Regions from separate parts of the Kitasatospora sp. NPDC057015 genome, predicted to be linked through region 2. Evidence: riboswitches for the same ligand, from Rfam matches in the RefSeq annotation. Region 2 holds a riboswitch; the other holds the start of a gene.
The links. Region 2 has a riboswitch for ZMP and ZTP ahead of ACFTWP_RS15495 (phosphoribosylaminoimidazolecarboxamide formyltransferase). Riboswitches for the same ligand answer to the same signal wherever they lie in the genome.
Positions count from the first base shown of each region.

Region 1 (14,578 bases), on a different contig from region 2:
CCGACATGGAATCCGGGGACTTCTACGAACTGCTCGGGGAGCAGCACGGCATCCGGGTCCACCAGGCCGTGCAGTCCATCGAGCCCACCGTCACCAGCGAGCGCGAGGCCCGGCTGCTCAGCGTCCCCGTGCTCTCCCCCGCCCTGCTCTTCGAGCGGCTGACCACCGACGGGACCGGCCGGCCGGTCGAGTACGTCCACTCGCTCTACCGCGGGGACCGCTACCGGATCGTCTCCCGGATCTCCCTCGCCGACCCGGGCCCGGCCGCACCCGCCACCGGCCAGGACACCTCGCGCCACCACCCCGGCATCCCGCCGGGCGACCTGACCAGTGCGGCGGCCGGCCGGACGGTCACCGTCGGGGACGTCCAGCCGACGGCCTGAGCGGGCCGCTCCGGAGCCGGACCCGACCGGCGGTCCGGCGACCGGCGCGGGCACCCCGTGCGGGCGGGCACCGGGGCCGCCGCCGGGTGACGGATCGCCCCCGCGGTCGCGGCCACCCTTGCGCGGCCGGCGCCGCGCAGCGTTAACTAGCATCGCTAGTTATTGCCCCGGTGCGGCACCGGCCGGGCCGGCCCAGGAGAGGACCCGTCCCCGTGCAGCAGCACACCGACCAGTACATCGGCGGCGCCTGGCGCCCCGCCCTCACCGCCGAGACCCTGACGGTGCTCAACCCGGCCACCGAGCAGGCCCTCGCCCTCGTCCCGGCCGGCGGCGCCGCCGACGTCGACGCCGCCGTCGGCGCGGCCCGCGCCGCCGCCCGCGCCTGGGGCGCCACCACCCGCGAGCAGCGGCTGGAGCCGCTGACCCGGCTGCGGGACGGCCTGGCCGCCGCCCAGCGGGAGATCGCCGAGACCGTCGTCGCCGAACTCGGCTGCCCGATCGGCTTCGCCACCGCCGTCCAGGCCGGGCTGCCGCTCACGGTCACGGACTCCTACCTCGACATCCTGGCCGGGTACGCGTTCGAGGAGCGGACCGGCAACTCGACGGTGTACGCGGAGCCCGTCGGCGTGGTCGCCGCGATCACGCCGTGGAACTACCCGCTGCACCAGATCGTCGCCAAGGTCGTCCCCGCCCTCGCGGCCGGCTGCACCGTCGTCCTCAAGCCGGCCGAGGACACCCCCCTGGTGGCCCGGCTGTTCGCCCGGATCGTGCACGAGGCCGAATTCCCGGCCGGGGTCTTCAACCTCGTCACCGGCCTCGGCCAGGTCGCCGGCGCCGCCCTCGCCGGGCACCCGGACGTGGACCTGGTCTCCTTCACCGGCTCCACCGCCGTCGGCCGCGGCATCGCCGAGAGCGCCGGACGCGGCATCAAGCGCGTCACCCTGGAGCTCGGCGGCAAGTCCGCCAACGTCGTGCTGCCCGGCGCCGACCTGGCCCGCGCGGTGAACGTCAACCTCGGCAACGTCTTCGCCAACTCCGGCCAGACCTGCAGTGCCTGGACCAGGCTGCTGGTCCACCGGGACCACTACGAGGAGGCGGTCGCGCTCGCCGCCGAGGCCGCCGGGAAGTACGTCCCGGGCGACCCCACGGCGGAGGGCACCCGGCTCGGCCCGGTGGTCAGCGCCGGACAGCGCGAGCGGGTCCGCGGCTACATCACCGGCGCCCTGGCGGCGGGCGCCCGGCTGGTGGCCGGCGGCCCCGAGGCCCCCGAGGGTCTGGAGACCGGCTACTACGTGCGCCCGACCGTGCTGGCGGACGTCGATCCCGGGATGGCCGTGGCCCGGGAGGAGATCTTCGGCCCGGTACTCTCGATCCTCGGCTACCGCGACGAGGAGCACGCCCTGGAGATCGCCAACGGCACCGACTACGGCCTGGCCGGCGCCGTCTGGGCCGCCGACCGGGAGACCGCCGTCGCCTTCGCCCGGCGGATGGACACCGGCCAGGTCGACATCAACGGCGGGCGGTTCAACCCGCTCGCCCCCTTCGGCGGCTACAAGGGGTCGGGCCTCGGCCGGGAGCTGGGACGGCACGGCCTGGAGGAGTTCCTCCAGCCGAAGTCGCTGCAGTTCTGACCCGCCCGACGCGGCACGGGCGCCGGCCCGGGAAACCGGGGCCCGCCGGTCCGCTCGGGCTGCTCCTCCCCTCCGGCCGCCCGTCCACACCCGCCGCCCTCCACACCCGCCGCCCTCCACACCCGCCGCCCTCCACTCCCGCCGCTCATCGACTCCCCCGCCCCGGCGAAGCCCGGGCCCGACGAAACCGAGGAAGACCCATGGTCCGCGCCGCCCTGCTCACCGCCCCCGGCAGCCCGCTGGAGCTGGTCGAGATCGACCTGCCCGCCCCCGGCCCCGGCCAGGTCCGGGTGCGGCTGGCCGCGGCCGGCGTCTGCCACTCGGATCTCTCGCTGGCCACCGGCCTGCTCCGCGCGGCGACCCCGGTGGTGCTCGGCCACGAGGGTTCGGGCACCGTGACGGCCGTGGGCGAGGGCGTCGACTCGGTCCGGCCAGGCGACGCCGTCGTCCTGAACTGGGCTCCGGCCTGCGGCACCTGCCACCTCTGCTCGCTGGGCGAGCCGTGGCTGTGCGAGAACTCCGGCGGCGCGTCCGGCCGGCCCTACGCGGCGCTCGCCGACGGCACCGCCGTGTACCCCGGCCTGGGCGTCGCGGCCTTCGCCGAGGAGACGCTGGTCGCCGAGCGCGCCCTGATCCCGCTGCCGGACGGCGTGCCGCTGGCCTCCGCCGCGCTGCTCGGCTGCGCCGTGCTCACCGGCTACGGCGCGGTGCACAACGCGGCCCGGGTGCGGGCCGGGGAGTCGGTGGTGGTGCTCGGCCTCGGCGGGGTGGGGCTCGCCGTCCTGCAGGCGGCCCGGATCGCCGGCGCCGGCCCGATCATCGCGGTGGACGTCACCCCGGAGAAGGAGGAGCTCGCCCGCCGCCACGGGGCGACCGAGTTCCTGCTCTCCGACGACCGGACCGCCAAGGCCGTCCGGCAGCTGACCGGCGGTCACGGGGCCGACCACGCCTTCGAGTGCGCGGGCCGGGCCAGCATCATCCGCACCGCCTGGTCCAGCACCCGGCGCGGCGGGCGCACCACGGTGGTCGGCATCGGCGGGAAGGAGGACCTGGTCTCCTTCTCCGCCCTGGAGGTGTTCCACTTCGCCCGCACGCTCAGCGCCTGCGTCTTCGGCAACAGCGACCCGGTCGCGGACCTGCCCGTCCTCGCGGAGCACGTCCGGACGGGCCGCCTCGACCTGGACTCGCTGATCACCGACCGGATCACGCTGGACGACATCCCCGCCGCCTTCGACCGGATGGCGGCGGGCCGCGGCGGCCGCTCGCTGGTGGTGTTCCCCTGAGCACCGCCGCGGGGGCGGCCGTGCGGTGACGTACGCCCCCGGGCCGGGGGCTCGCGCTGGCCCACCGTGGTGATCCGCCGCGCCGTCCGGGTGACACCCCGGGCGGCGCGCGGCGTCCGGGCCGGGGGTTGTTGACAGCATGGCCGCACCGGGAGCCGCGCCAGGGCTCCGCCGCCCGGGTGTGAGGAAGTACCCCCATGCGACTGCCCGTTCGACTGCCCGCCGCCGTCCGCGCAGGGCTGCGCGGCCTGCTGACCGTGCTCGGCACGGCGACCCTCGCCCTGGGGGCCACCGCCCCCGCCGCGTTCGCCGACCGGAGCTCCGAGACCCTCGAACAGGCCGCGCTGATGGGCTGGTTCGCCTACGGCCCGGTGCTGGACGACAGTCTTCCGCTCTCCCTCGTCCCCGCGTACGGGAGCCCCGAGCCGCGGCCGGCCCGCTAGCCGGACCGCCGGCCGGACCGGTCCGTCGGGGCTGGACGGACCCGGCCCGGGCGTCGCGGCCCGTGGCGCGGCCGGCACCGGCCGCGCCACGCCGCCGGGTCAGGCCAGGTCGATGCCCGGGTACAGCGGGAAGCCGGCCAGCAGGTCGGCGGAGCGCTTGGCCACACCGTCGCGCAGCGCCTCGTCCAGCGCGTACTGGGCCTTGGACGGCGCGCCGGAGGCGGCGGTGACCGGGGTGGTGCCGCGCAGCACGGTGTCGATCAGGCTGGCGATCTCGTCCATCTCCGCGACGCCCAGGCCGCGGGTGGTCAGGGCCGGCGTGCCGAGCCGGACGCCGGAGGTGTACCAGGCACCGTTCGGGTCCTGCGGGACGGCGTTGCGGTTGGTGACGATGCCCGCGTCGAGCAGCGCCGCCTCGGCCTGCCGGCCAGTCAGGCCGTAGCCGGAGACGTCGGCGAGCACCAGGTGGTTGTCGGTGCCGCCGGTGACCAGCTTGCCGCCGCGCCGCAGCAGGCCCTCGGCGAGCGCGGAGGCGTTCTCGACCACCCGGCGGGCGTAGTCCTGGAACTCGGGGCGGCGGGCCTCCGCGAACGCCACCGCCTTGGCGGCCATCACGTGCGAGAGCGGGCCGCCGAGCACCATCGGGCAGCCCCGGTCGACGTGCTCGGCCAGCTCCGACTCGCAGAGCACCATGCCGCCGCGCGGGCCGCGCAGCGACTTGTGGGTCGTGGTGGTGACGATCTGCGCGTGCGGCACCGGGTCGAAGTCGCCGGTCAGCACCTTGCCCGCGACCAGACCGGCGAAGTGCGCCATGTCGACCATCAGGGTGGCGCCGACCTCGTCCGCGATCTCGCGCATCAGCCGGAAGTTCACCAGCCGGGGGTACGCGGAGTAGCCGGCCACCAGGATCAGCGGGCGGAACTCGCGGGCGGTGGCGCGCAGCGCGTCGTAGTCGATCAGGCCGGTGGCCGGGTCGGTGCCGTAGCTGCGCTGCTCGAACATCTTGCCGGAGATGTTGGGCCGGAAGCCGTGGGTCAGGTGGCCGCCGGTGTCGAGCGACATGCCCAGCATCCGCTGGTTGCCGAGCTCCTGGCGCAGCTGGGCCCAGTCCTCCTCGGTGAGGTCGTTGACGTGCCGGGCCCGGGCGCGGGCCAGCGCCGGGCTCTCCACCCGCTGGGAGAGCACCGCCCAGAAGGCGACCAGGTTGGCGTCGATGCCCGAGTGCGGCTGGACGTAGGCGTGCTGGGCGCCGAAGAGCTCGCGGGCGTGCTCGGCGGCCAGTGCCTCGACGGTGTCGACGTTGCGGCAGCCGGCGTAGAAGCGGCGGCCGACGGTGCCCTCGGCGTACTTGTCGCTGAACCAGTTGCCCATCGCGAGCAGCACGGCCGGGGAGGCGTAGTTCTCGCTGGCGATCAGCTTGAGGGAGGCGCGCTGGTCCTCGACCTCGGCGCCGATGGCGTCGGCGATGCGCGGCTCGACCTGGCGGACGACGTCCAGGGCGCTGCGGAAGGCGGTGTTGGCGGCGGGTGACGCGTCGGTGTGCGGGGCCTGGGCAGGCAAGGGGGTCTCCTCGCTCGATACGGACGGCCCAGGCGCACGGCGACAACGTGAGACACGGAGCCGCTTCCCGATGGTTGATTCCACCCTGTCGCGCCAGTCGCGGCTCACCGGGATCGTAACAGTGCGCCGGGAGCCGCACCGGAGGGTTCACCATCCGGGACGGGCTGCCGGCGACGCGCCCGGCGACGGCCGGCGACGAGCGGGGTGGCGACTGTCGACCGGCCCGGCGACGGCGCCCGGCGCACGTGGCGGCGAACGGGCCCGGCCACCGGACCGCCGCGGCCGCGCGGCCCACCGACCAGACCGGGCAAGGGTATTGATGAGGCACTGAATCACTGCTTCACTTCTTGCCATGGTCTATCGCAGGACCCCGGCCGTCCAGGCCCGGCTCGACGCCCAGCGTGCCGCCGTACTGGCCGCCGCCACCGCACTCCTCTCCGAACACGGTTACGCGGCCTGCTCGGTGGCGGCGGTCGCGCAGCGCGCGGGCATCGCCACCGGCAGCGTCTACCGGTCGTTCCCCACCAAGGCCGAGCTGGTGGCCGAGCTCTTCCGCGAGGTGGTCGGCCGCGAGGTGGCGGCGGTGCGCGCGGCGGCCGCCTTCGAGGGCGATCTGGCGGCCCAGGTGGCCTCGGTGATCGGCACCTTCGCGGGCCGGGCGCTCCGGGCACCCCGCCTGGCGTTCGCGCTGCTCGCCGAGCCGGTCGATCCCGAGGTCGACGCCGAGCGGCTGGTCTTCCGGCTGGCCTTCCGGGACTTGATCGCCGGTCTGATCGCCGAGGGGGTGGCGGCCGGCCGGCTGCCCCCGCAGGATCCGCAGCTCACCGCGGCCGCCCTGGTGGGCGCGGTCGGCGAGGCCCTGGTCGGGCCGCTCGCCGACGGCGGCCCGGCGGAGCAGCTCGTCCCCGCCCTGTCGGTGTTCGCACTGCGCGCCCTCGGCCACCCGATGCCCCCGGTCGCCGCCGCTCCCCCTCCCGTCGGGCCGGCCTCCGCCGCTCCCGGCACCACCGCCGCCACCACCTCCACCGCTCCCCCACCGCCACTCCCACCGGAGCCGACCGATGAGTGAACGCACCAACGGCACCACCAACGGCACCACCGCCACCGCCGGCCCCAGCGCCGGCCCCGCCGCCGAACGTGAGCTGAACGCCGAGCGCCTGCTGCGCGTCTCCGCCCGGCACTCCCACGACCCCCTCACCGAGATCGACTGGGACGCCCCGCAGGACCCCGACCGGTTCGCCATCCCGCCGCACCGCGTCTCGCTCTACGGCACCCCGCTCTGGGACTCCATGACGCACCGTCAGCAGGCCCGGCTGAGCGGGTACGAGCTGGCCAGCACCATCTCGGCGGGCATCTGGTTCGAGCTGGTCCTGATGGAGGGCCTGGTCCGGCACGTCTACGAGAGCGACCTGACCACCAAGCACGCCCAGTACGCCCTGACCGAGGTGGCCGACGAGTGCCGGCACTCGACCATGTTCGCGCGCTACCTGACCACGACCGGGTACCCGTCGGCCCGCCCGACCCGCCGGGCCCAGCGGCTGGGCCGGCTGCACTTCCTGCTCAACGACACCACCATGACCTTCGCCGGGGCGATCTTCGTGGAGGAGTACACCGACGCCCTGCAGCGCGAGATGATCAGGGACGACAGCCTGCAGCCGCTGGCCCGCGCGGTGGCCCGGATCCACGTGATCGAGGAGGCGCGCCACATCGGCTACGCCAAACCGGAGTTGGAGCGCCGATGGGCCGCGATGAGCGCCCCGCGACGGGCCCTGTTCCGGCAGGGGCTGGCGCTGCTGGCCCAGCAGTCGGTCGCCGAGGTGATCCACCCGCGGGTCTACGCGCTGGCCGGTCTCGACCCGGCGACGGCCCGACGGGCGGCCGCCGCCAACCCGCACTGGCAGCGCTCGAAGGCCGACTGGGCCCGCAAGGCGGTGCTGTTCTTCACCGAGCTCGGGATCATCGACCGCCGCTCGGAGTACCGCTGGCGCCGGGCCTCGCTGCTGCCGGGTGCACCGGGCTGACGACGAACCGGGCTGACGACGCGACAGGCCGACGACGAACCGGGCTGACGACGCGACGGGCCGACGATGCGACGGCCCCGCGCGCGGGCGGCCCCAGGCGACCGCCCGCGCGCTCCCACCGGCCGGCTCAGCGCCGTCGTTCGGTACTGACCACCAGACAGACCGCCGCCACCACGATCCCCCCGCCGCAGAGGATCGGCCCGGTCAGCGGCTCGGCGAACACCAGCCACCCGAGCAGCACCGCGACCACCGGGTTGACGTACGCGTAGGTGGCGACCAGCGTGAGCGGTGCGGACTGCAGCAGCCAGGCGTACGCGGTGAAGGCCACCAGCGAGCCGAACACCACCAGGTAGGCCAGGGCCAGCCAGGACCGGCCGGACACCTGCGCGGGGTCGAAGCCGTGCTGCTCGCCGCGGCCCAGGGCCACCAGCAGGCTCGCGACGCCGCCCGCGATCATCTGGTAGGCGCTGGCGGCGAAGGCGTCGGACGGCATGCTGATCCGCCGCGCGGCGAAGGAGCCGGCCGCCCAGGTCAGGGTCGCGGCCACCACCGCGATCACCCCGGCGGGCGCGATGTCGCCGCCGAACGCGGGCGAGGAGAGCACGGCGAGGCCGGCGAGGCCGAGCAGCACGCCGCCGAGGGCGGCCGGGCGCGGGCGCGCACCGCCGAAGGCGACGGGCAGCAGCACCATCCAGAGCGGGACGATCGCGACCAGCAGGGCGGCGAGCCCGGACGGGATGGAGTGCTCGCCGAGGACGACCAGGCCGTTGCCCCCGGTGAGCAGCAGCACGCCGACCAGGGCGGCGGAGCCGAGTTGCCGGCGGCTCACCCGCACGGCGGCCGGGCCCCGGCGCCAGGCCACCAGGGCCAGCAGCACCAGTCCGGCGACCAGGGCCCGCGAGCCGGCCGAGAGGAAGGTCGGCATGGTCTCGATGGTGATCCGGATCGCCAGGTAGGTCGATCCCCAGAGCACGTAGACGATGGCCAGCGCGCCCCAGACCGCACCGCTGATCCGGACCCGGTCGGCGGTCGGCGCGGTGGCTGCCGCCCCGGCCCGGACCGCGCCCGCGGGGTGCGGATCCCCCGGTGGGCCGGGGGCGTCCAGCAGGGTGGCGGCGTCCTGCGGGCCGGGGGATCCCGGCCCTCCCGAGGCGTCCGAGGGACTCTGCGGGGCCGGAGCTGTCATGGGTGTCTCCCTGGGACGCTGCTGTACGAACCCCGCCATGACACCGCACCAGCGGCCTCCGGCGCCACCCGGTATCCGGCCCGGCTCCGCCGGGGCTACCGTGGGCCCCTCCCTGCGACCGCCCCACGCCCGCCCCCAGGAGGCCCGAACCGTGCCCGCCGACCCCGCCCAGCTTCCGTTCTTCGTGTACGGCACACTCCGAACGGGCGGCCGCAACCACGCCGCGCACCTGGACGGACGCTGCGCCGCCGTCCGCCCCGCCGTACTGCCCGGCGCCGCCCTGTACGAGGGCCCGGGCTTCCCGTACGCCGTCCCGGACCCCGACCGCCGGGTGGTCGGCGAGCTGGTGACGGTGTTCCCGGCCGGCTACCCGTCCGTGCTGGCCGACCTCGACCGGCTGGAGGACTGCCGGCCGGACGGCTCCGGCGAGTACGTCCGGCTGCGCCGGGCGGTGCTGACCGAGGACGGCGAGACCGAGGCCTGGGTCTACCTGGCCGGCCCGCGCACCGCGGCCCGGCTGCGGGCGGTCGCCGCGCCCGTCGAGTCGGGCGACTGGACGCGCGGCTGACGGGCGGGCGGGAGCACCCGCCGGGCCGGTCACCCGGCCCGGGCGGGCCGCCACTCAGCCCCCGCGGACTCCGGCCGCGACCCGGTCGCCGAGGTCCTCGTCGACGTTGCGCCAGTACCGCACGGCCCGCTCCAGCACCGGCGCGCTCACGCCGGCGAGCAGGTGCCCGGTGATGTTGGAGACCAGCCGGTCGCGCGCGGCGTCGTCCAGCACCTCGCGGACCATGGTGCCGGCCTGACCCCAGTCGTCGTCCTCGGCGTGCAGGCCGTAGGCCTCCCGGACCATCTCGCCCTCGGTCCGCCAGCCCGCCGACGGGTCGTCGAAGCGGTCCGCCGCCGCGGCCGGGCCGCCGTAGGAGTTCGGGGCGTACGGCGCCGCCGCCCGGCTCGGGTCGAAGCGCATCGGCCCGTCCTTGGCGTACGAGTGGACCGGCACGTGCGGCCGGTTCGGCGGCAGCTGGGCGTAGTTGGGGCCGATCCGGTAGCGGTGGGTGTCGGGGTAGGAGAAGATCCGGCCGAGCAGCATCTTGTCCGGCGAGACGCTGATGCCGGGCACCAGGTTGGACGGTTCGAACGCGGACTGCTCGATGTGGACGAAGTAGTCGTCGGGATTGCGGTTGAGGGTCATCCGGCCGACCCTGATCAGCGGGTGGTCGCCGTGCGGCCACACCTTGGTCAGGTCGAAGGGGTTGAACCGGTAGTCGGCGGCGGCCTCGAACGGCATCACCTGCACGTACAGCGTCCAGGACGGGTGGTCACCGCGCTCGATCGCCTCGAAGAGGTCCTGGCGGTGCAGGTCGGGGTCGCTGCCGGCCAGCCGGTCGGCCTCCTCCTGGGTGAGGAAGTCGACGCCCTGGTCGGTCTTGAAGTGGTACTTGACCCAGAACCGCTCGCCGTCCGCGTTGATCCACATGTAGGTGTGCGAGCCGTACCCGTTCATGTGCCGGTACGACTTCGGGATCCCGCGGTCGCCCATCAGCCAGGTGACCTGGTGCGCCGACTCGGGCGACAGCGTCCAGAAGTCCCACTGCATGTCGTGGTCGCGCAGGCCGTTGTCCGGGCGGCGCTTCTGCGAGCGGATGAAGTCCTGGAACTTGATCGTGTCGCGGACGAAGAAGACCGGCGTGTTGTTGCCCACCAGGTCGTAGTTGCCGTCCTCGGTGTAGAACTTCAGCGCGAACCCGCGCGGGTCGCGCCAGGTGTCCGGGCTGCCCTGCTCGCCGGCGACGGTCGAGAAGCGGGCCAGCATCTCGGTGCGCCGGCCCGGCTGGAAGAGCTTCGCCCTGGTGTACCGGCTGACGTCGTCCGTCACCTCGAAGGAGCCGTACGCCCCGGAGCCCTTGGCGTGCACCACCCGCTCGGGCACCCGCTCCCGGTTGAACTGGGCCATCTTCTCGATCAGGTAGTGGTCGTGCAGCAGGATCGGGCCGTCCCGCCCCACCGTCAGCGAGTTCTCGTCGCTCGGCACCGGGACACCGGCGTTGTTCGTCGTGTGCGGAACCGCTGAGTCGGACATCGTGTCCTCCGTTGCGCGCTGGGGCACCCCCTCGCGAACCTAACCCCGCCGTAGGTGACCTGCATCTCGCCGCGGGCCCGGCCGGGCCCCGCCCACCGCGCCTCCACGCTCCCCACCTGGGCGTTCCCGCCGGGGCCGGGCCGCCGGGCCCCGCGAGCGGGCCGGGTACCGCCAGGTAGGCTGCCGCTGCCCCCTTCCGGACCTGCGAGGAGTACCCGTTGGCCACCGATCCTGCCCCGGCGCCGGCAGGCCGCCCGATCACCGTCGTCGGGATCGGCGCCGACGGCTGGCCGGGACTGGCCGACCCCTCCCGGCAGGCGCTGCGCGAGGCCGAGGTGGTGATCGGCGGCCCCCGGCAGCTGGCGCTGCTGCCCGCCGAACTGGCCGCCGAGCGCGTCGGCTGGCCGTCCCCGCTGCGCCCGGCCGTGGCCGGCCTGCTCGCCGCGCACGAGGACCGCCGGGTCGCCGTGCTCGCCAGCGGCGACCCGATGTTCTTCGGCATCGGCCGCACCCTGGCCGAGACGGTCGGCGCCGAACGGCTGCGCGTCCTGCCGCACCCCTCCTCGGTCAGCCACGCCTGTGCCCGGCTGGGCTGGCCGCTGGACACCACCGAGACCGTCAGCCTGGTCGGCCGCCCGCTGGACGGCCTCACCCCGGCCCTGCACCACGGCCGCCGGCTGCTCGTCCTCAGCGCCGACGCGCACACCCCGGCCGCCGTCGCCGCCCTGCTGACCTCGCGCGGCTTCGGCGCCAGCCGGCTGCGGGTGCTGGAGCAGCTCGGCGGCCCCGGGGAGCGGCAGCTGGACGGCACCGCCGAGCAGTGGACGCACCCGGCCGGCGACCCGCTGAACCTGATCGCGGTGGAGTGCTCGGGCGCCGGCGTCCGCACCTCGCTGGTGCCCGGCCTGCCGGACGACGCGTACGAGAGCGACGGGCAGCTGACCAAGCGGCACGTCCGCGCGGCGACCCTCGCCACCCTCGCCCCCGCCCCCGGCGAGCTGCTCTGGGACGTCGGCGGCGGCTCCGGCTCGATCGCCGTCGAGTGGCTGCGCGCGCACCGCGACTGCCGCGCCGTCAGCATCGAACGCGATCCGGTCAGGGCCGGGCGGATCACCCGCAACGCCGCCGCCCTCGGGGTGCCCGGCCTGCGCGTGGTCACCGGTCCGGCGCCGGCCGCGCTCGCCGGGCTGCCCACCCCCGACGCCGTGTTCGTCGGCGGCGGACTCACCGCCCCCGGCCTGCTGGAGGCCTGCTGGGCCGCGCTGGCGCCGGGCGGCCGGCTGGTCGCCAACACCGTCACGCTGGAGTCCGAGGCACTGCTCACCGAGTGGTACCGGCGCTGGGGCGGGGACCTGCTGCGGCTCGCCGTCGCGCACGCCGTCCCCGTGGGCGGGTTCACCGGGTGGCGCCAGGCGATGCCCGTCACCCAGTGGTCCGCCGTCAAGCCGCCGCACCCGCCGGCCGGCCCGCCGGAGCGGGCTGCCACCACCCACCCGCCGACGCCCGCGCCCGGGCCGACGGGAAGCCTCCCGTCCGCCCCGGCGCAGCCGCCCGCCGCTTAGGAGCCCCCACATGACCGTCCACTTCATCGGGGCCGGCCCCGGCGCCGCCGATCTGATCACCGTGCGCGGGGCGCGGACCCTCGCACGCTGCGGGGTCTGCCTGTACGCCGGCAGCCTGGTCCCGCGCGAGCTGCTCGCCGAGTGCCCGCCGGGCGCCCGGCTGGTCGACACCGCGCAGCTCGACCTCGACCAGATCATCGCCGAGATCACCGCCGCCCACGAGGCCGGCCAGGACGTCGCCCGCCTGCACTCCGGCGACCCCTCCGTGTTCAGCGCCGTCGCCGAGCAGATGCGACGCCTGGACGCGGTCGGCATCCCGTACGAGGTCGTCCCCGGCGTACCGGCCTTCGCCGCCGCGGCGGCGGCCCTCAAGCGCGAGCTCACCGTGCCGACCGTCGGCCAGACCGTCGTCCTCACCCGGATCGCCAGGCGTGCCACCCCGATGCCCGAGGGCGAGGACCTGGCGACGCTGGGCCGCAGCCGCGCCCTGCTGGTGCTGCACCTGGCCACCGGGTACGTGGACGAGGTGGTCGAGGAGCTGCTGCCGCACTACGGCGCCGACTGCCCGGCCGCCGTGGTCGCGATGGCCAGCCGGCCCGACGAACTCGTGCTGCGCGGCACCCTCGCCGACATCGCCGGCCAGGTGAAGGCCGCCGGAGTGGTGCGCACCGCGGTCATCCTGGTCGGCCGCACGCTGGGCGCCGAGCAGTTCCGCGACAGCCACCTGTACTCGGCCGGGCGCGAGCGCCCGCACGAGCCCTGCGACGCCTGATGCCCGCCGCCGACACCGCCGGACCGCCGCCCGAGGGCGCCCGGCCCGGGGCCGGCCGGGCGGGCCACGTGCTGATCCTCGGTGGCACCACCGAGGCCCGCCGGCTGGCCGCCGCGCTGGTCACCGGCCCGGGCGCCGACCCGGCCCGGCTGGTGACCAGCTCGCTCGCGGGGCGGGTGGCCGAGCCCCGGCTGCCGGCCGGGCGGGTACGGATCGGCGGTTTCGGCGGCGCGGCCGGGTTGGCCGACTGGCTGCGCGCCGAGCGGGTGGACGCGCTGGTGGACGCCACCCACCCGTTCGCCGAGGTGATGTCCCGCAACGCCGCCGAGGCGGCCGCCGCCACCGGTGTGCCGCTGCTCGCCCTGCGGCGCCCCGGCTGGACCCCGGCCGCCGGCGACCGCTGGTACGAGGTGGCCTCCCTGGCCGAGGCCGCGGCCCTGCTGCCGGGGCTCGGCCGCCGGATCTTCCTCACCACGGGCCGCCAGGGCATGGCCGCCTTCGCCGGCCTGGACGCGCTGCACTTCCTGGCCCGCTCGGTCGACCCGCCCGCGCCGCCGATGCCCGCGCACACCGACGTCCTGCTGGCCCGGGGCCCGTTCACCCTGGACGAGGAACGCGCGGTGCTGCGCGAGCACCGGATCGACGTCCTGGTCACCAAGGACAGCGGTGGCGCCGCCACGGCGGCCAAGCTGACCGCCGCCCGCGAGCTCGGCGTCCCGGTCGTGATCGTCCGCCGCCCCGAGCCGCCGGGCGGCGTACCGGTGGCCGAGGACGTGGCCGCCGCGGTCGCCTGGCTGGCCACGGCCGGCGGCTGAGGGCCGGCGCGCCCGGCCGGTGAACACCGGGCCGGCTCCCGGCCGACCGGCACCGTGCGCGCCGGAGCGGCGGACCGGCCCGTACCGGGTCACCCTGGTGGTGGGAGTCGCCCCGGCCGGCACCGATCGCCCCGGCGACCGGTCCGACGCGGCTCGACTCGGGGGTTGGGTGTCGGAGAGGGGCACCAACGAGATATCTTGATATCAAGACGTTGTAGACGTGAAGCGGAGTAACGGTGACTGACTCGACCATCATCTATACGCACACCGACGAGGCCCCGGCCCTGGCAACGTATTCGTTCCTGCCGGTGGTCCAGGCCTACGCCTCGACGGCGGGCGTCAGCGTGGAGACGCGCGACATCTCCCTGGCCGGGCGCATCATCGCCAGCTTCCCGGAGCTCCTGGAGGAGGGCCAGCGCATCGACAACGCGCTCGCCGAGCTCGGCGAGCTCGCGAAGACGCCTGCGGCCAACATCATCAAGCTGCCGAACATCTCGGCCTCCGTCCCGCAGCTCAAGGCCGCGATCGCGGAGCTGCAGGCGCAGGGCTACGCGTTGCCGGACTACCCGGACGACCCGAAGACCGACGCGGACCGCGACGCCCGCGCCCGGTACGACAAGGTCAAGGGCAGCGCCGTCAACCCGGTGCTGCGCGAGGGCAACTCGGACCGCCGCGCGCCCGCCTCGGTGAAGAACTACGCCAAGGCGCACCCGCACCGCATGGGTGCCTGGACGCCCGAGTCGAAGACGAACGTCGCCCACATGAGCGCCGACGACTTCCGCTCCACCGAGAAGTCCGCCGTGATCGCCGAGGCCGGCACGCTGCGCATCGAGCTGGCC
Region 1 is NZ_JBHUSG010000022.1:63,549-78,126, forward strand. It holds gene ACFTWP_RS21480 (GntR family transcriptional regulator) at 1-383, shown strand, start outside; gene ACFTWP_RS21485 (aldehyde dehydrogenase family protein) at 596-2,014, shown strand; gene ACFTWP_RS21490 (Zn-dependent alcohol dehydrogenase) at 2,215-3,297, shown strand; gene ACFTWP_RS21495 (hypothetical protein) at 3,495-3,740, shown strand; gene ACFTWP_RS21500 (glycine hydroxymethyltransferase) at 3,840-5,300, opposite strand; ZMP/ZTP riboswitch at 5,320-5,411, opposite strand; gene ACFTWP_RS21505 (TetR/AcrR family transcriptional regulator) at 5,653-6,369, shown strand; gene ACFTWP_RS21510 (diiron oxygenase) at 6,362-7,321, shown strand; gene ACFTWP_RS21515 (EamA family transporter) at 7,449-8,507, opposite strand; gene ACFTWP_RS21520 (gamma-glutamylcyclotransferase family protein) at 8,659-9,075, shown strand; gene ACFTWP_RS21525 (catalase) at 9,130-10,590, opposite strand; gene cbiE (precorrin-6y C5,15-methyltransferase (decarboxylating) subunit CbiE) at 10,809-12,152, shown strand; gene cobM (precorrin-4 C(11)-methyltransferase) at 12,163-12,924, shown strand; gene ACFTWP_RS21540 (cobalt-precorrin-6A reductase) at 12,924-13,739, shown strand; gene ACFTWP_RS21545 (NADP-dependent isocitrate dehydrogenase) at 13,976-14,578, shown strand, end outside.
Region 1: it holds a riboswitch for ZMP and ZTP, as region 2 does, so the genes downstream of both, ACFTWP_RS21500 (glycine hydroxymethyltransferase) here and ACFTWP_RS15495 (phosphoribosylaminoimidazolecarboxamide formyltransferase) in region 2, are expected to answer to the same signal.

Region 2 (14,578 bases):
CACTGTACGCGCCGGGCGCACGGCGGCAGCGGGTTTCCGCCCGATCGCCCGATCGGGGGAAGGCGCGAGAGGGGAGTGCAGGGGGTGAACAGCCGGGGTCCACGCCGGTGCGCAGTCGCCGTCCGGGCGGGCCCCCGGGGGCGGGGCCTCAGGACGCAGGAGTCGGGGCCCGGGAGCCGGGACTCAGGAGTCGAGGAGCCCGTTCTGGTGCACCAGCCAGCAGATCGCCGTCAGGCGGTCCACCGCGTAGTCGTACCCGACCTGCTGGTTCCAGCCGACCTCGGCCAGCGCGTCCAGGAACCCCAGGGCGTAGTCGGTGAGCTCGGCGCGCAGCAACGGCCGCGGCATCAGCTCGGGACCCTGGGCGTACAGCCGCTCGCGGATCTCGGCGGCGTGCTGGTCGACGGCCGCGACGAAGCCCGGCTCGGCGGCGAACTCGGCCAGGCGCGGGGTGTAGGAAGCCACGATGCCGGTCAGCGGGCAGCCGGCTGCTTCGTCGGGAAAGGCGATCACCCGTCGAGGGTAGGCGAGCGGGCCCGCGGGTGCGGCGGGGCCGGAGGAATCGGGGATGAGACCTTGGCCACCCGCCCGCGGCCCGCTCGGCACCTGACCGCCGGATCCCCCGGCGTCGCGCGGCGGCGTACGGGGGATCCGGTCGGACCGGCGGGGCCCCCTTCACCCTTGCCACGGTTCGTACAAGAATGCCGTCATGGATCTTCGTGTCTTCACCGAACCCCAGCAGGGCGCCTCCTACGACACGCTGCTGCGCGTCGCCCGCACGGCCGAGCAGCTCGGCGTCTTCAGTGCCTTCTTCCGCTCCGACCACTACCTCAGCATGGGCGACGCGGACGGCCTCCCCGGCCCCACCGACGCGTGGATCACGCTGGCCGGCCTCGCCCGGGAGACGGACACCATCCGGCTCGGCACCCTGATGACGGCGGCGAGCTTCCGGCTGCCCGGCGTCCTGGCGATCCAGGTCGCCCAGGTGGACGCGATGAGCGGCGGCCGGGTCGAGCTCGGGCTCGGCGCCGGCTGGTACGCGCAGGAGCACGCGGCGTACGGCATCCCGTTCCCGAAGGAGCGCTTCGGCCGGCTGGAGGAGCAGCTCGCCGTGATCACCGGGCTCTGGCAGACCAAGCTGGGCGACACCTTCGACTTCCAGGGCACCTACTACCAGCTGTCGGACTCCCCGGCGCTGCCCAAGCCCGTCCAGCAGCGGATCCCGGTGCTGGTCGGCGGCACCGGGCCGCGGCGCACGCCCGAGCTGGCCGCCCGGTACGCCGACGAGTTCAACCTGCCCTTCGTCTCGGCGGGGGAGAGCCGGGCGCACTTCGACCGGGTGCGCGCCGCGGTCGAGCAGGCCGGGCGCCGCGCCGAGGACCTGGTGTACTCCAACGCGCTGGTGGCCTGCGTCGGCAGGGACGACGCCGAGGTGGCGCGGCGGGCCGCGGCCATCGGCCGCGAGGTCGCCGAGCTGAAGGCCAACGGCCTGGCCGGCACCCCGGACGAGGTGGTGGAGAGCATCGGCCGCTACGCGCGGGCCGGCACCGAGCGGATCTACCTGCAGATCCTCGACCTGGACGACCTCGACCACCTGGAGCTGATCGCCGACCGGATCGCCCCGCAGATCGCCTGAACCTCCCCGCGGCGTCGGCCGGTGTCGGCGCCGGTACGGGGGCCGGACCGCCCGGGCGCCCGGGCCGGGGCCGGTGGGCCACCGGGGCCGGCGCCGCCCGTCCGCGATTCGTAAGGCCGCGACCGGCCCGGCGGTCGCCGGCCGCGGCCTAGGGTGGGGCGGCGGGCGCCCGCCGCCCCCGCCGGGCCCGGAGCGGGCCCCGCCACCCGGACCCGACCGAAAGGCTGACCCCATGTCAGGAAGCACCGGCCCCGCGCCCGCCGAACTCGGCGTGATCGGCGGCTCCGGCCTGTACGCACTCCTCGACGACGTGTCCGAGGTCGTCGTCGACACCCCGTACGGACCGCCGAGCGACTCGCTGTTCGTCGGCGAGGCGGCCGGCCGCCGGGTGGCCTTCCTGCCGCGCCACGGCCGGGGCCACGGGCTGCCGCCGCACCGCATCAACTACCGGGCCAACCTGTGGGCCCTGCACTCGCTGGGCGTCCGGCAGGTGCTGGCCCCCTGCGCCGTCGGCGGGCTGCGTCCCGAGTACGGGCCCGGCACGCTGCTCGTCCCCGACCAGTTCGTGGACCGCACCTCCGGCCGGGTGCAGACCTACTACGACGGTCGGCCGCTGCCCGACGGCTCCGTGCCCGAGGTGGTCCACGTCTCGATGGCCGACCCGTACTGCTCCGACGGGCGCCGGGCCGCCCTCGACGCGGCCCGGGACGCCGCCTGGGAGCCGGTCGACGGCGGCACCCTGGTGGTGATCGAGGGGCCGCGCTTCTCCACCCGGGCTGAGTCCCGCTGGTTCACCGCCAACGGCTGGTCGGTGGTCGGCATGACCGGGCACCCGGAGGCCGTCCTGGCTCGCGAACTCGGCCTCTGCTACACCTCGTTGGCCCTGGTGACCGATCTCGACGCGGGCGTGGAGAGCGGTGCGGGGGTGACTCACGGGGAGGTGCTCGCGGAATTCGCCCGCAACGTCGACCGGCTGCGCACCGTCCTGTTCAAGGCGCTGGAGAGCCTGCCCGGCACCCGCGAGTGCGCCTGCACGCACGCCCTGGACGGGCTCAGCACCGGTCTGGCCGGGGTGCCCTCGCCCTGACGGCGGCGGCCTGCGGCCGACGGGCTCAGCGGCCGGCCCCGGGCACGGCGGCGCCGACGACCGCTGGGAGCGGACCTACGGCCGCGACGAGGGGTTGGACCAGCCGCCCACCACCGGCGGTCACACCCGGCTCCCGCCGGGCCGACGGGACGAGGTGCCGGCAGGCGTGGGTGCCGCCGTCGACGCGGTGGGCGGCACCTTCACCATGCGATACGCCACGCTGGCGGTCACCGCACCGCGAACCGCGGTCGCCCGACCTGGTCGCCCGGCGGCGCCGCCCACCGTACGGGGGCCGCCGCCGGGCGGGCGACCGGCTCGCCGGTCAGGCGGCCGCGGCCGCCGGGCGGCGCAGGCGCAGCACCTGGGCACGGCGGCGGTACAGCCGGTGCATCCGCTGCAGGGTGACGAACTCGTTCATCCGGTTCGCCAGCGTCAGGCGGTACTTCACCCGCAGCGGGGCGCCCAGGGCGTTGACCTGCTCGACGCCGATCGTCCGCAGCAGCCGGCTGACGTGCTGCTGGTAGGCCTCGCGGTAGGCGCGGTCGCCGTCCGGCACCGACCAGAAGAACATCGGCAGTTCCTCGACGAGGGTGTTCCGGTCGTAGTGGCGCAGGTAGTCGCGGAACTTCGGCTCGGGCTGGGCGAGCAGCCACTCGCGGACGAGCTCGATGGACCGCACGCGGTCGATCAGACCCTTGGGATCGGTCTTCATCTGGGTGATCGACATGTCCCCGGCGTCGCGCACCCGCCAGTGGTAGATCGGCTCGGAGAGCACGTCCACACTGCCCGCGAGGAAGTGGTGCGGCACGCTGACCGGGGCGTCCTCGTACAGGATGCCCTCGGGGTAGAGGATGCCGGCCTCGTCGAAGAAGCTGCGGCGGTACACCTTGTTCCACGCGGTGCGGTCGGTGACCAGGGACGGGATCTCGGACACGTGGCTCTTGAGCCGGGTCTCGCGGAACGGCTTGCGGTGGGCGTGCGACTGGTAGTGCTCGGCCGTCCGGAAGCGCAGTGCGTTCCCGGCGGCGAAGTCGGAACCGGTCTCGTCCAGGGTGCTGACCATCAGCTCGTACGCGCCGGGCGGCAGCGTGTCGTCGCTGTCCATGAAGGCCAGGTACTCGGTGCCGCCCAGGTGCCGCAGGCCGGTGTTGCGGGCCGCGCCGAGGCCCTGGTTGTCCTGCTGGACCAACCGGAACCGCGGGTCGCCGGCGGCGTACGTCCTGGCGATGGCCGCGCTGTCGTCGGTCGAGCCGTCGTCGACCATCACGCACTCGAAGGCGCCGAAGGTCTGGGCCGCGATCGAGTCGAGGCACTCCTGGAGGTAGCGCTCGACGTTGTAGATCGGGACGACGACGGAGAGTCGGGGGTCCATCGGCTCCGCGGGCCTTTCGGTCAGGGGCATGTGACCGGCCCTGCGGCCGATCATCGGGGTGATCGGTCGGAGACTAACGCCGAACCCGGTGTGCTCCGTGTCCGCTACGTCGCCAGAACATGAACTCTTGGTGTCGACGAGGAGTCCGGCTCCGCCGACCAGGACATCAATGCCCTGAGGGCCGATATTAGTTGAAACACCTGAGTTGCCGTCAAGCGGTGGAAATCCGGTGATCCCGGCCTTCCCGGCCCGCGGACCCGGCGTCCCGGGCCGGCTGCCGCCGCCCGGCGGGGCGGCCGCCGCCCGCCCCGCCGGGCGACCGCTCACCCCGCGTGCTCCGGACGACCGTGCCGGGGGTGGCCGGTCCCCGGACGACCGTGCTCGGGGTCGCCGTGCTCGGGGTCGCCGGTCCGGCCGGCCGGACCGCTCCGGCGGGCCAGCACGGCCGCGATCACCAGGTACGGCAGTGCGGAGAGGGCGAACAGGGCGGCGTGCGAGGCGTGCCCGGAGGCGGCGCCGTAGACGGCGTACGCCAGCAGGGTGGTGAGGCCGGTCCCGAGGCCGCCGAGGGAGGTGACGGTGGCCCGGCTGCGTCCGGTGACGGCCTCCTGGAGGCGGGCGTCGGTGACCACGTCGGTGGCCTGGAAGACCGCGAAGGCCAGGGCGAGCAGGACGAAGCCGCCCGGAATCCCCCATCGGGCGCCGACCGCCAGCGCCCCGGCCGCGAGCGCGAGTGCCGCGCCGAGCGCGCGGCCGGACAGCAGCTCCGCCCGTCCGGCCAGCAGGCCGCCGGCGGTGACGCCGGTCCAGACCAGGAGGGACAGCGGCGGGACTTCCGCCGTGCCGGCGCCGGCCTCGGCGGCGAGCAGCGGGACGTACTCGTCCAGCGCCCCCCACACCGTGGTGACGGCTACGGCCAGCACCAGGGCGTTCCGGACGCGGGGGTGGCCGCGGACCTCGGACAGCCCCTCGCGCAGGGTGTGCAGGTAGCCGCCCGCGGGCCGCGCCGGCCCGGCCGCGCCGGCGGACCCGCCGTCCGTTGCCCCGCCGTCGGTCGCGCCGTCGGCCGGGCCGTCCTTCGTACCGACGGTCGTGCCCTTCGCCGGGGCCGGCCGGTGCTCGGGCAACCGGGTGGCGGTGGCGGCGCAGAGCAGGCAGGCCGCGACGCTCGCCACCCCGAGGCCCGGGTACCCGGCCAGCGCGAAGACCGGCGTGGCCAGGGCGGTGGCGGCCACCGTGGCGGCGGTGCCCACGGCGCTCGCGCGGCCCATCAGCCGGGGGTAGCGGGCGGTGGCGCCGTGCCGGTCGAGCCCCTCGTAGACCAGCGCCTCCAGCGCGCCGGAGCGCAGCGCGCCGCCCGCGCCCCAGAGCACGAAGCCGGCGGCGAAGGCCGGGAAGGTGGGCAGCGCCACCCAGAGGCCGAAGCCCGCGGCCGACAGCAGCGGGCCGAGGACCAGCAGCAGGCGCCGGGAGACGAGGTCGGCCCAGACGCCGGACGGCACCTCCAGGAGCACGCCGGTGAGCGACCAGACGGCGAACAGCACGGAGATCTCGCCGGTGCCCAGGCCGTGGTCGGCGAACAGCAGCGCGTACACGGGGTAGAGCAGGACGAAGTCCTCGAAGCCCGTGTAGCAGAGGAGGGTGCGCTCCAGGCGGCGCACGGCGCGGTCGGGCCGGCCGGCCCGGGTGGGCGGGCCGAAGACGGGGAAGGGCATGGAAGGTCCTTCTGCGGGAGGCGAACGGGGGCGACGGTCACTCGTCGCACCCGGTGGCCCCCGGCAGCCCGTTCCCCCCGGACCTTCGGCGGGGGATCCGGCGGAGGATCAATGTCGTCGTCGGCTCATGGCACCCAGTCTACGAGCGCGGCGGACGAACCCCGGGGCCGTTTCCGGTCATCCGCCGCCTCGTCACCCGGTCGTCGCGTCGGCCCGGCCGCGCAGGACGCCGACCCTGTCGATGCGGTGCTCGGGGTTCCCCCGGTCGTCGCGCCAGCGGTTCCCGGCCGCGTTGTCCTCGGGGGTGGCGCAGGTGGAGATGGTGATCATCGCCTCGGTCGGAGCCACCCCGGGGGATCCCGGCACGGCGGCCCGCTGCTCGGCCAGCGAGCGCTCCGAGCGGAAGGACGTCGTCCTGCTCGCGGTGATCTCGTACGTGTAGACCGTGCCCCCGACCGTGACGGTGACCAGCTCGCCCGGGGCCAGCTCGGGCAGGTTCCGCAGCGGCCCGCCCGCCGACAGCCGGTGCGCCGTCACCAGGTAGTTGCCGACCTGCCCGGGGCTCACCCCGCCGGTCTCCCCGTACGGGCTGGCCGCCACTCCGCCGTCCTGGATCCGGGTGCCGGCCAGGTCGTCGGTGGTCCCCTCGTAGGGGACGACCTGCAGTCCGGTGACGCCGATGGACGGGATGGCGAGCGTCGCCGTCAGGGTGCGGGTGTCCGGTGCCGGCGTCGGGCTGTCCGACGGCGGCGGGGACGGCGCCGAGGGCGAAGCGGCGGCCGGGGAGGTGGCGGCCGGGGACGTGGGTGCGGTGGGGGACGTCGGGGCGGACGTGGCGGGCCTCGCCGCGGCCGACGGGTCGGCGGCCTGCGGGGTCGCGCAGCCCGCGAGCAGCGCGAGGACGGCGCCGGCGAGCGCGACGGGGACGACTCGGTTGCGTCGCATGTGGGTCTCTCCGCATCGGCGGCGGGCCGGGGCACGGTCCGCGCCGGGGACGATCGGTCCGAACGCCGGGCCGCTCGGGGCGCCGGGCCCGGAACCGGTTCGGGTACGACCACCAGTATGTCCCCGCCCCGGTCACGAACCGGTCTCGCCCGGCCGGCCGGGCGGCGTCGAAACCCGCTTGCGGGGGCCGGACCCGGTGGATAGCGTCGCGGGGCCCTCCGGCCCGGAGCGGCGCCGTCGGCGGGGGCGGGGGCGGGTGCGCGGCGGACGTCCAGGGGCGTCGGCGGCCGACCGGCCCCCCGGTCGGCGGTCACCTCCGATCGTGGAGCCGACTTGTCGATTCGCCTCACCGCCCTGACCGACCCCGAGCGCACGGCCGGCAGCCACCGCCTGGCGTGGCTCGCGACCGGCCCGACCGGGGCCCCGGTGGGATCGGCCTTCCTGCGCCTGTTCACCACGGGCGGGCAGGACCACCTGGCCGAGCTGGAGATCGAGGTGCATCCCGCCGAGCGGCGCACCGGCGTGGGCTCCGAACTGCTGGTCGCCGCGCTGGCCGCCGCCCGGGCGGACGGGCGCCGCCGCGTGACGGCGCAGGCGGGGACGGACACGCCGGGGGACGGGTTCCTCGCGGCCCGGGGCTTCCGCCCGGTGCTGACCCTCACCTTCGCCCGGCTCGGATGCGCGGACGTGGACCGCGCGGCCCTGGCGGAGGCCGTCCGGCAGCAGCCCCCGGGCTACCGACTGGTCTCCTGGGACGGAACCGTCCCCGAGCACCTGGCGGCGACCTTCGCCGCCTCCCGCCGCGCGATGGACGACATGCCGATGGACGAGGCGGACCACGGCGTCGTGGTCTGGGACGTGGACCGGGTCCGGGCGGTGGCCGAGGCGGTCGAGCGGCGGGGCGAGCTGCTGCACACGGTGGCCGCCGTGGACGCGTCCGACGGGGCGGTCGTCGGTTTCACCGAGCTGGTCGTCCCGGGCGACGGGCGGGGCGACGCCCAGCACTACGGCACCGGTGTCCTGCCCGAGCACCGCGGGCACGGGCTGGCCCGCTGGATGAAGGCGGAGTCCGTCCGGCGGGCGGTCGAGCGCCACCCGGGGCTGGAGGGACTGCTGACCGACACGGCCGAGGGCAACCGGTGGATGCGCGCCGTCAACGACGGGCTCGGCTACCTGCCCACGCACCGGACCCGGCTGTACCAGCTCGACCTCCGGGCCCCGTGACCGGGACGCCCCGTGACCGGGACGCGCCGTGACCGGACGCGGTGCGGGCGGCCGCGGGCCTGACCGCAGGGCCGGGGCCCCGAGCGGTGGCCGCTCCGGTCCGGGGCCCCGGCGGCCTCAGTGGTGGAAGAGCCGGAGTCCGGTGCGGGCGAGGGCGATCCCGTGCTCACGGCAGGCGTCCGCGACCTCGGCGGAGCGGATCGATCCGCCCGGCTCGGCGATGTAGGCGACGCCGTGCCGGTGGGCGTGGTCGACGTTGTCGCGGAAGGGCAGGGCGCCGTCCGAGACGAAGGCGACCCCGTCCAGTCCCGCACGCCACCGGGCCCGCTGGTCATCCGTCAGTTCGGGTGCCGGCGCGGCCAGGGCGGCCGACAGCCGGGCGTTCTCGTCCGGGGTGAGGTCCCCCTCGACGAAGCGGATCTGCCAGTTGATCCGGTCCTGCCGCCGGATCTCCGGCCGGAAGGCGAGGGAGCGCACCGCGGGGTGGCGGCGCAGCCACCAGGTGTCGGTCTTGGCGCCGGCGAGGCGGGTGCAGTCCACCCGGGACTGCTGGCCGGCGCCGATCCCCAGCGTCTGACCGCCGCGCAGGTAGCAGACCGAGTTGGACTGGGTGTAGCGCAGGACGGTCAGGCCCAGCAGGAGGTCCTCGGACGCCGCCGCCGGCAGCGCCCCGCAGACGAGGTCGTCCAGCAGGGAGGCGGAGAGCTCCCGGTCGTCGCGCTGCTGGGTGAGCTGCAGGCCGAAGACCTCGCGGGTCTCGCGCCGCGGGGGTACGAACGCGGGGTCCGCCTCCATCACCAGGAAGCGGCCGTTCTTCTTCCGGCCGAGGCTCTCCACCGTGCCCGGGGCGTACCCGGGCGCGATGACGCCGTCGCAGACCACCCGGGTCAGCAGTTCGGCGAGCTCGGCGTCGACCGGGTGCGAGAGGGCGGCGAAGTCCCCGTAGGAGGATTTCGGGTCGGCGTCGCGGGCCCGGAGGTAGGCACTGGTGAGCGCGCCCACCCGGTCGGGGTCGACGCCGTAGAGCTCGGCCGTGACCGGGTCGACCGCCCCGGCGAGCGCCGCACCGGCCGGCGAGACGTGCTTGAAGGAGGCGGCAGCCGGTCGGCCGAGGGCCCGGCTCGCCTCCCTCACCAGTTGCCAACTGTTGAGGGCGTCCAGCATGTTGACGTAGGACGGGCTGCCGCGCAGCACTCTGGCCGGCCATCGGCCGGGGTGCGCGGGCAGGGCGCCGGCCGCCTGCTGGTGGGGGTTGGTTCCGTAACGCAGATCCATGTCGTGCCTCCTGTGTCAGCGGGACGTCACTGACGCAGGCGCCCAGGCGGTCGACGCTCACGCGGGAAAGCGACCGCTCCCCGGTGGTTCTCCACCTTCGCCAGTCGCGGCCGAGCGCCATCGTACCCGGGTGCGGGTGGCGCGGGCCGCCCGCACCCGGGTACGGACGGTGTCCCCGGTCAGCCGTCCGACCGCCCCCGCCGGCCGGTTCGGCGGGCGGAGCGCGCCACCGAGGCCAGCGCGGTCCACAGCACGGCGACGACCGCGATCGCGGCCAGCACGAGCAGCCAGTTCCGGAGGTAGGGCAGCGCGAGCACGCTCGGGTTGCCCCGGTCGGCCCCGGAGCGCAGCACGGCCGGCAGGGCCACGGCGGTGACGGCGGCGGCGACGATCAGGCAGGTCCGGACGGGAGTGGTCAGGTCCGGGGCCCTCCGGTCGAGGGCGGCGCGGGCCGGCAGGGCGCCGAGCAGGCAGAGCAGCGGCACCCAGAGGCCGTCGTGGAGCACCACCGCGCCCGCCGCCCAGGTCAGGACGTCCGACGGGTGCCGGATGTAGGGGTCGGTCAGCAACCCGTACAGTCCGTAGCCGGTGAGGGCGAGGCCGGCTCCGGCCAGCACGGTCCGCAGCGTGCGCATCAGAGGACCTCCATCCGGTCGACCCACTTGGTCTGCAGGACGCCGGGCCGGTTCGGCGCGATGATCCGGGCCGGGTAGCCGTGGTCGGGGGCCAGCACCTCGCCGTTGACCCGCAGGGCGAGCAGGGTCAGCGGGTCGCCGGCGTACCCGGACGGCATCTCCGTCACCCGGTACGGGCCGTCCGCCTCCAGCGAGGTGACCCGCACCCCGGCGTCCGCGGGGGCGCCCGCGAGGTCCAGCAGGTCGCGCACCCGGACCCCGGACCAGTGCGCCGAGGCGCTCCAGCCCTCCACGCAGGAGATCGGCAGCTCCACCGTGAACTGCGGCAGTCGCTGCAGGTCCGCGAGGGAGAGCAGGGCCGGGCGCGGGCCGTCCAGCCGCAGCCGCCAGCCGGCCGGGGTGACGGCGGTGCCGGCCTGTACGGCGGTGCGGTTGACCGGCAGGCCCTGCGGGCCGAGGTCGGGGCGGCGCGGGGCGAACAGGTCGGTGCGGCGCAGCCAGGGCACGGTCTGGCCGGCCGTGGTGAGGGTGACCGCGCCGACCGAGGCGGTCACCGCCGTCAGGAAGGCCCGGCGCTGCGCCAGACCGGGCCTGACGCGCCGCCAGTGGGCGGCGATCAGCGGGGCCTTGGCCGCGACGTGCAGCAGCAGGCCGCCGGTGGCCAGCCAGCCCAGCCAGAAGTGCGTCTGGCGGAACGGGAACGGCCACGGGTACCACTGGAGGGTGTTCAGCAGCCCGGTGAACAGCTCCAGCAGCATCGAGGCGACCAGGACGGCGATCCCGAGCCGCTCCAGCAGGTGCAGCACGCTGCGGGCCGGGGGCCAGGCGAAGAGCTGCGGGTACACCGTCCACAACTTCGCGCCGAGCAGCGGGATCGCGGCCGTCCCGCTGATCACGTGCAGCCCCTGGGTGATCCGGTAGCCGTCGGCCGGCCGGCTCGGCAGGGCGCCGGCCAGCCAGTGCGGCGGCTGCTGGAGCAGGTGGCTGACCAGCCCGGTGCCGAAGCAGACCAGCAGCGCGGCGCCGAGCCAGCGGCCGATCACCACGGCGGTGCGCGGCTCGTGCAGCACCGAGCTGAAGGTGCCCTCCCGCAGCGGGCCGCGGCGCAGCGCGTCCGGCGGAGCGGGGAGGGTGAGGTCGTACGGGCGGCGGCGGGGGGTGTCTTCGTCCACCCCGTCATCAGACCTCGGGCGGGGCGCCCGCGGTGGCTTCGACGTGCTTACGGAAGTCCTACGGCGACCGGGCCGCCCGGAGACCTGGAGCCGTCCGCAGCCGCGCCGCCGAGTACCGGGAGCGCCTCCCGGTCGGGCCGCCCCGTGACCGGAGGCGCTGCTTACGGAAGTCGGACGCCGGCCCGCCGATCCGCCGCCCGCGCTCGGCGCGGTGGCAGGCTGACGGCCATGCCCGAGACCCCGCCCGCCCGCCGCTCGGCCGCCACCGCGGTCTGCTGCCTGGCGCTCGCCGCCCTGGTCGTCGCCCTGGCCCTGACCGTCACCGGCGGCGGGACGCTCGGCGCGCGCCGCCCGCTCCACGCCTGGTACGCCGCGGACGCGCTGCTGTTCGCGCTCGCGGTGGGCCTGCTGCGACGGGTGCCGGCGCGGCGGGCCGGGGGGCTGGTGCTGGCCGGCGGTGTGCTGGTGGCCGCCGTCGGGCTGCTCGCCCCGCCCCGGACCAGCGACGACGCGTACCGCTACCTCTGGGACGGCCGGGTGCAGTGGGCCGGCATCTCGCCGTACGCCCACGCCCCGGACGATCCGGCGCTGGCCGCGCTGCGCGCCCGGGCGCCGGAGCTGTTCCCGGTCGGCGGCGACTGCGCCGGCTGGGACGAGCGCCGCGCGGTGGGCGGCTTCTGCAGCCACCTGAACCGACCGGCGGTGCGCACCGTCTATCCGCCCGTCGCCGAGCTGTGGTTCGCCGGCCTCTACCGGGCGGCGGGCGGCTGGGGCGTGCGCGCGGCGCAGGTCGGCGGCGCGCTGCTCGCGGTCGCCACCACCGCCGTCCTGCTGGCGGTGCTGCGGCGCCGGCCGGGGCCGCCCGGCCGTGCCCTGTGGCGGGCGGCGCTCTGGGGCTGGTGTCCGGGCGTCGCGGTGTGGGCCGTCAACGACGCCCATGTGGACGTGCTCGGCGCCCTGCTGACGGTCGCCGGTCTGGGCCTCGCCCCGACCCTCGCGGGGCGTGGGCGCGCCGCGGTGCGCGGGGCGCTGCTCGGCGCGGCCACCGCGACCAAGCTGCTGCCGGCCCTGGCCCTGCCCGGGGCGATGTCCGGCCTGCTGGCCCGCCGTCCGCGCCCGCGGGACCTGGTGCTGCCGCTCGCCGCGCTGGCCGCCTTCGCCCTCGGCTACCTGCCGTACGTGTTGGCCTCCGGCACCGGGGTGGTCGGCTACCTGCCCGGGTACCTGCGCGAGGAGGGCTACGACCAGGACCGGATCGACCGCTTCGCGCTGGTCCGCCTGCTGCTGCCGGACCGGGCGGCGCCGTACGGCGCGGCGCTCGTCCTGCTCGCACTGGTCCTCCACGTGCTGCGCCGGGGCGATCCCGGGCGGCCCTGGCGGGGCGCCCTGCTGGTCACCGGCGGCGCCCTGCTCGCGGCCACCCCCGGCTACCCCTGGTACGGGCTGCTGGTGGTCGCCCTGGTCGGGCTGGACGGCAGGTGGGAGTGGCTGGCGGTGCCGGTCGCCGGGCAGCTGGTCTACCTGCTGGGCGGGCCGGCGCAGCGGCCCGCGTACGCGGCGGCGCTGGTCGCCGTGCTGGCGGGCGCGGCGCTGCGTCGGGCGGTGCGGCGCCGGACCGGCGGGCGGGCGGGTCCTTCGACGGCGAACCGGCGGCGCGCGGAGGGTGTCCGGGCGCCCGGCCCGGGCGGGTGAGCCGGCGGTCGGCGCCCTCGCGCCCCGGCGGGCGGGGAACCGGCCGCCCGCCCGATTTCGTCCCCCTCCGTGAAAAGGGTTCAGTGGGACCGCCCCTGACCACTACTCTTTACTGTCTCTTTGAGAAGTCGGAGCAGGCCCGGGGGGTGACAGGCACCGGGGTCCGGAGGGAGTACTGGTGTCCGAGTCGATGGAGACCGAGCTGTCGGCGCAGCCGGTCCGGGTGCCGCCGCCGCGGCGGGCGCCGCGGCCGGCGGTGCTGCGCCCGCGCGCGCTGCACGATCTGCGAGGCGGGCGGGGCGCGACCGCGCTGCACTACCCGCCGCAGGACCTGCTGGTCGTCTCCGGCCTGCCCGGCAGCGGCAAGAGCACCCTGCTGCGGCGCTCGGTGCGGACGAGGGTGATCGACTCCCAACAGGTCCGGGAGGAGTACGCGGCCAGGGTGCCGGCCTGGCTGCCCTACGCGGTGTACCGGCCGTTCGTCCGGCTGGCGCACTACCGGCGGCTGCGGCGGGCGCTGCTGGCGGGCGGTCCGCTGGCGGTGCACGACTGCGGGGCGCTGCCCTGGGTGCGGCACTGGCTGGCCCGCTCGGCGGCCCGGCAGGGGCGCCGGCTGCACCTGGTGCTGCTGGACGCGAGCAGTGCGGAGGCGCGGGAGGGCCAGCTGGCACGGGGTCAGGCCGTGTCCGCGTACGCCTTCGCCCGGCACTGCCGGGCGGCCGGCCGGCTGCGCACCCGGCTGGCGGGTACCGGCGCGCCGCCGGCGGGGTGCGCCTCGGTGGTGGTGCTGGACCGGGCGGCGGCCCGGCAGTTGGGGGAGATCGCCTTCGTCGCGGCGTAGGCCGACGGCCGGTCGTTCCAGGCCCGGCGCGGGGGCGCTCAGGGGCGAATGACCGGCGTACGGGTGGCAGTGGGCATGCGCACGGTTGGGCCGGGGAAGGGATGGCCAATCAACTTTCGGACAGGGCAGCCATGTTGCCGAGCGGTAAATTCTCCACATCGACCAGCTCTGATCGGGTGAACTTCCGGAGTTCGCCCGATTTGTCGTCAGGATTTTGCGGCCGGTAACAGTATGACGCGTACACGTCGCGCATGCGTAGCCTCGGCTCGACGGCTCCCCACCGCCAACCCCCACTTCTCCACAGGAGAGCAGATGCGTCGTTCTGCCCACGTCCACACGCGTGTCCCCCGCAGACTCCTCAGCGCCGCCGCCCTCGTCGCCACCCTCGCCCTCACCCAGTTCGCCGCCCCCTCGTCCGTCACCGCCGCCTCCGCCCCCACGGCCGCCGGCCAGTGCGTCGGCGAGGACGGCCAGGACTCCGCCGCCCGCCGCGCGGCCGGCAGCCAGGCCCACGAGCCCAACGCCGTCACCGAGGCGCAGGCCGGGGCGATGGACGCCGACCTGAACGCCCGGGTCAAGCAGCTGAGCAAGTCCGCCCAGGGCAGCGCGCTGCTCTCGCCGGCCGTCGCGGCCACCTCGATCCCGGTGTACGTGCACGTCATCCACTCGGGGACGACCGGCAAGCTGACCGCCTCGGACATCAGCAAGCAGCTGTCCGTCCTGAACGCGGCCTACGGCGGCCAGGGCTCGGGCAACACCGCGACCCCGTTCACCTTCACGCTGGCCGGCACCGACTACACCGACAAGGCCGCCTGGTACAACGGCCTCGCGCCCGGGTCGTCCGCCGAGAAGGCCATGAAGACCGCCCTGCGCAAGGGCGGCGCGGGCACCCTCAACCTCTACACCGCGAGCCTCGGGCAGAGCCTGCTCGGCTGGGCGACCTTCCCCAGCTCCTACAGCTCCAACCCCAAGGACGACGGCGTC
Region 2 is NZ_JBHUSG010000013.1:62,385-76,962, forward strand. It holds gene ACFTWP_RS15460 (DUF6401 family natural product biosynthesis protein) at 184-513, opposite strand; gene ACFTWP_RS15465 (LLM class F420-dependent oxidoreductase) at 710-1,636, shown strand; gene ACFTWP_RS15470 (S-methyl-5'-thioadenosine phosphorylase) at 1,869-2,723, shown strand; gene ACFTWP_RS15475 (glycosyltransferase family 2 protein) at 3,046-4,125, opposite strand; gene ACFTWP_RS15480 (MFS transporter) at 4,419-5,810, opposite strand; gene ACFTWP_RS15485 (class E sortase) at 6,003-6,755, opposite strand; gene ACFTWP_RS15490 (GNAT family N-acetyltransferase) at 7,089-7,979, shown strand; gene ACFTWP_RS15495 (phosphoribosylaminoimidazolecarboxamide formyltransferase) at 8,097-9,254, opposite strand; ZMP/ZTP riboswitch at 9,288-9,372, opposite strand; gene ACFTWP_RS15500 (hypothetical protein) at 9,434-9,889, opposite strand; gene ACFTWP_RS15505 (molybdopterin-dependent oxidoreductase) at 9,889-10,983, opposite strand; gene ACFTWP_RS15510 (hypothetical protein) at 11,290-12,753, shown strand; gene ACFTWP_RS15515 (AAA family ATPase) at 12,932-13,594, shown strand; gene ACFTWP_RS15520 (zinc metalloprotease) at 13,907-14,578, shown strand, end outside.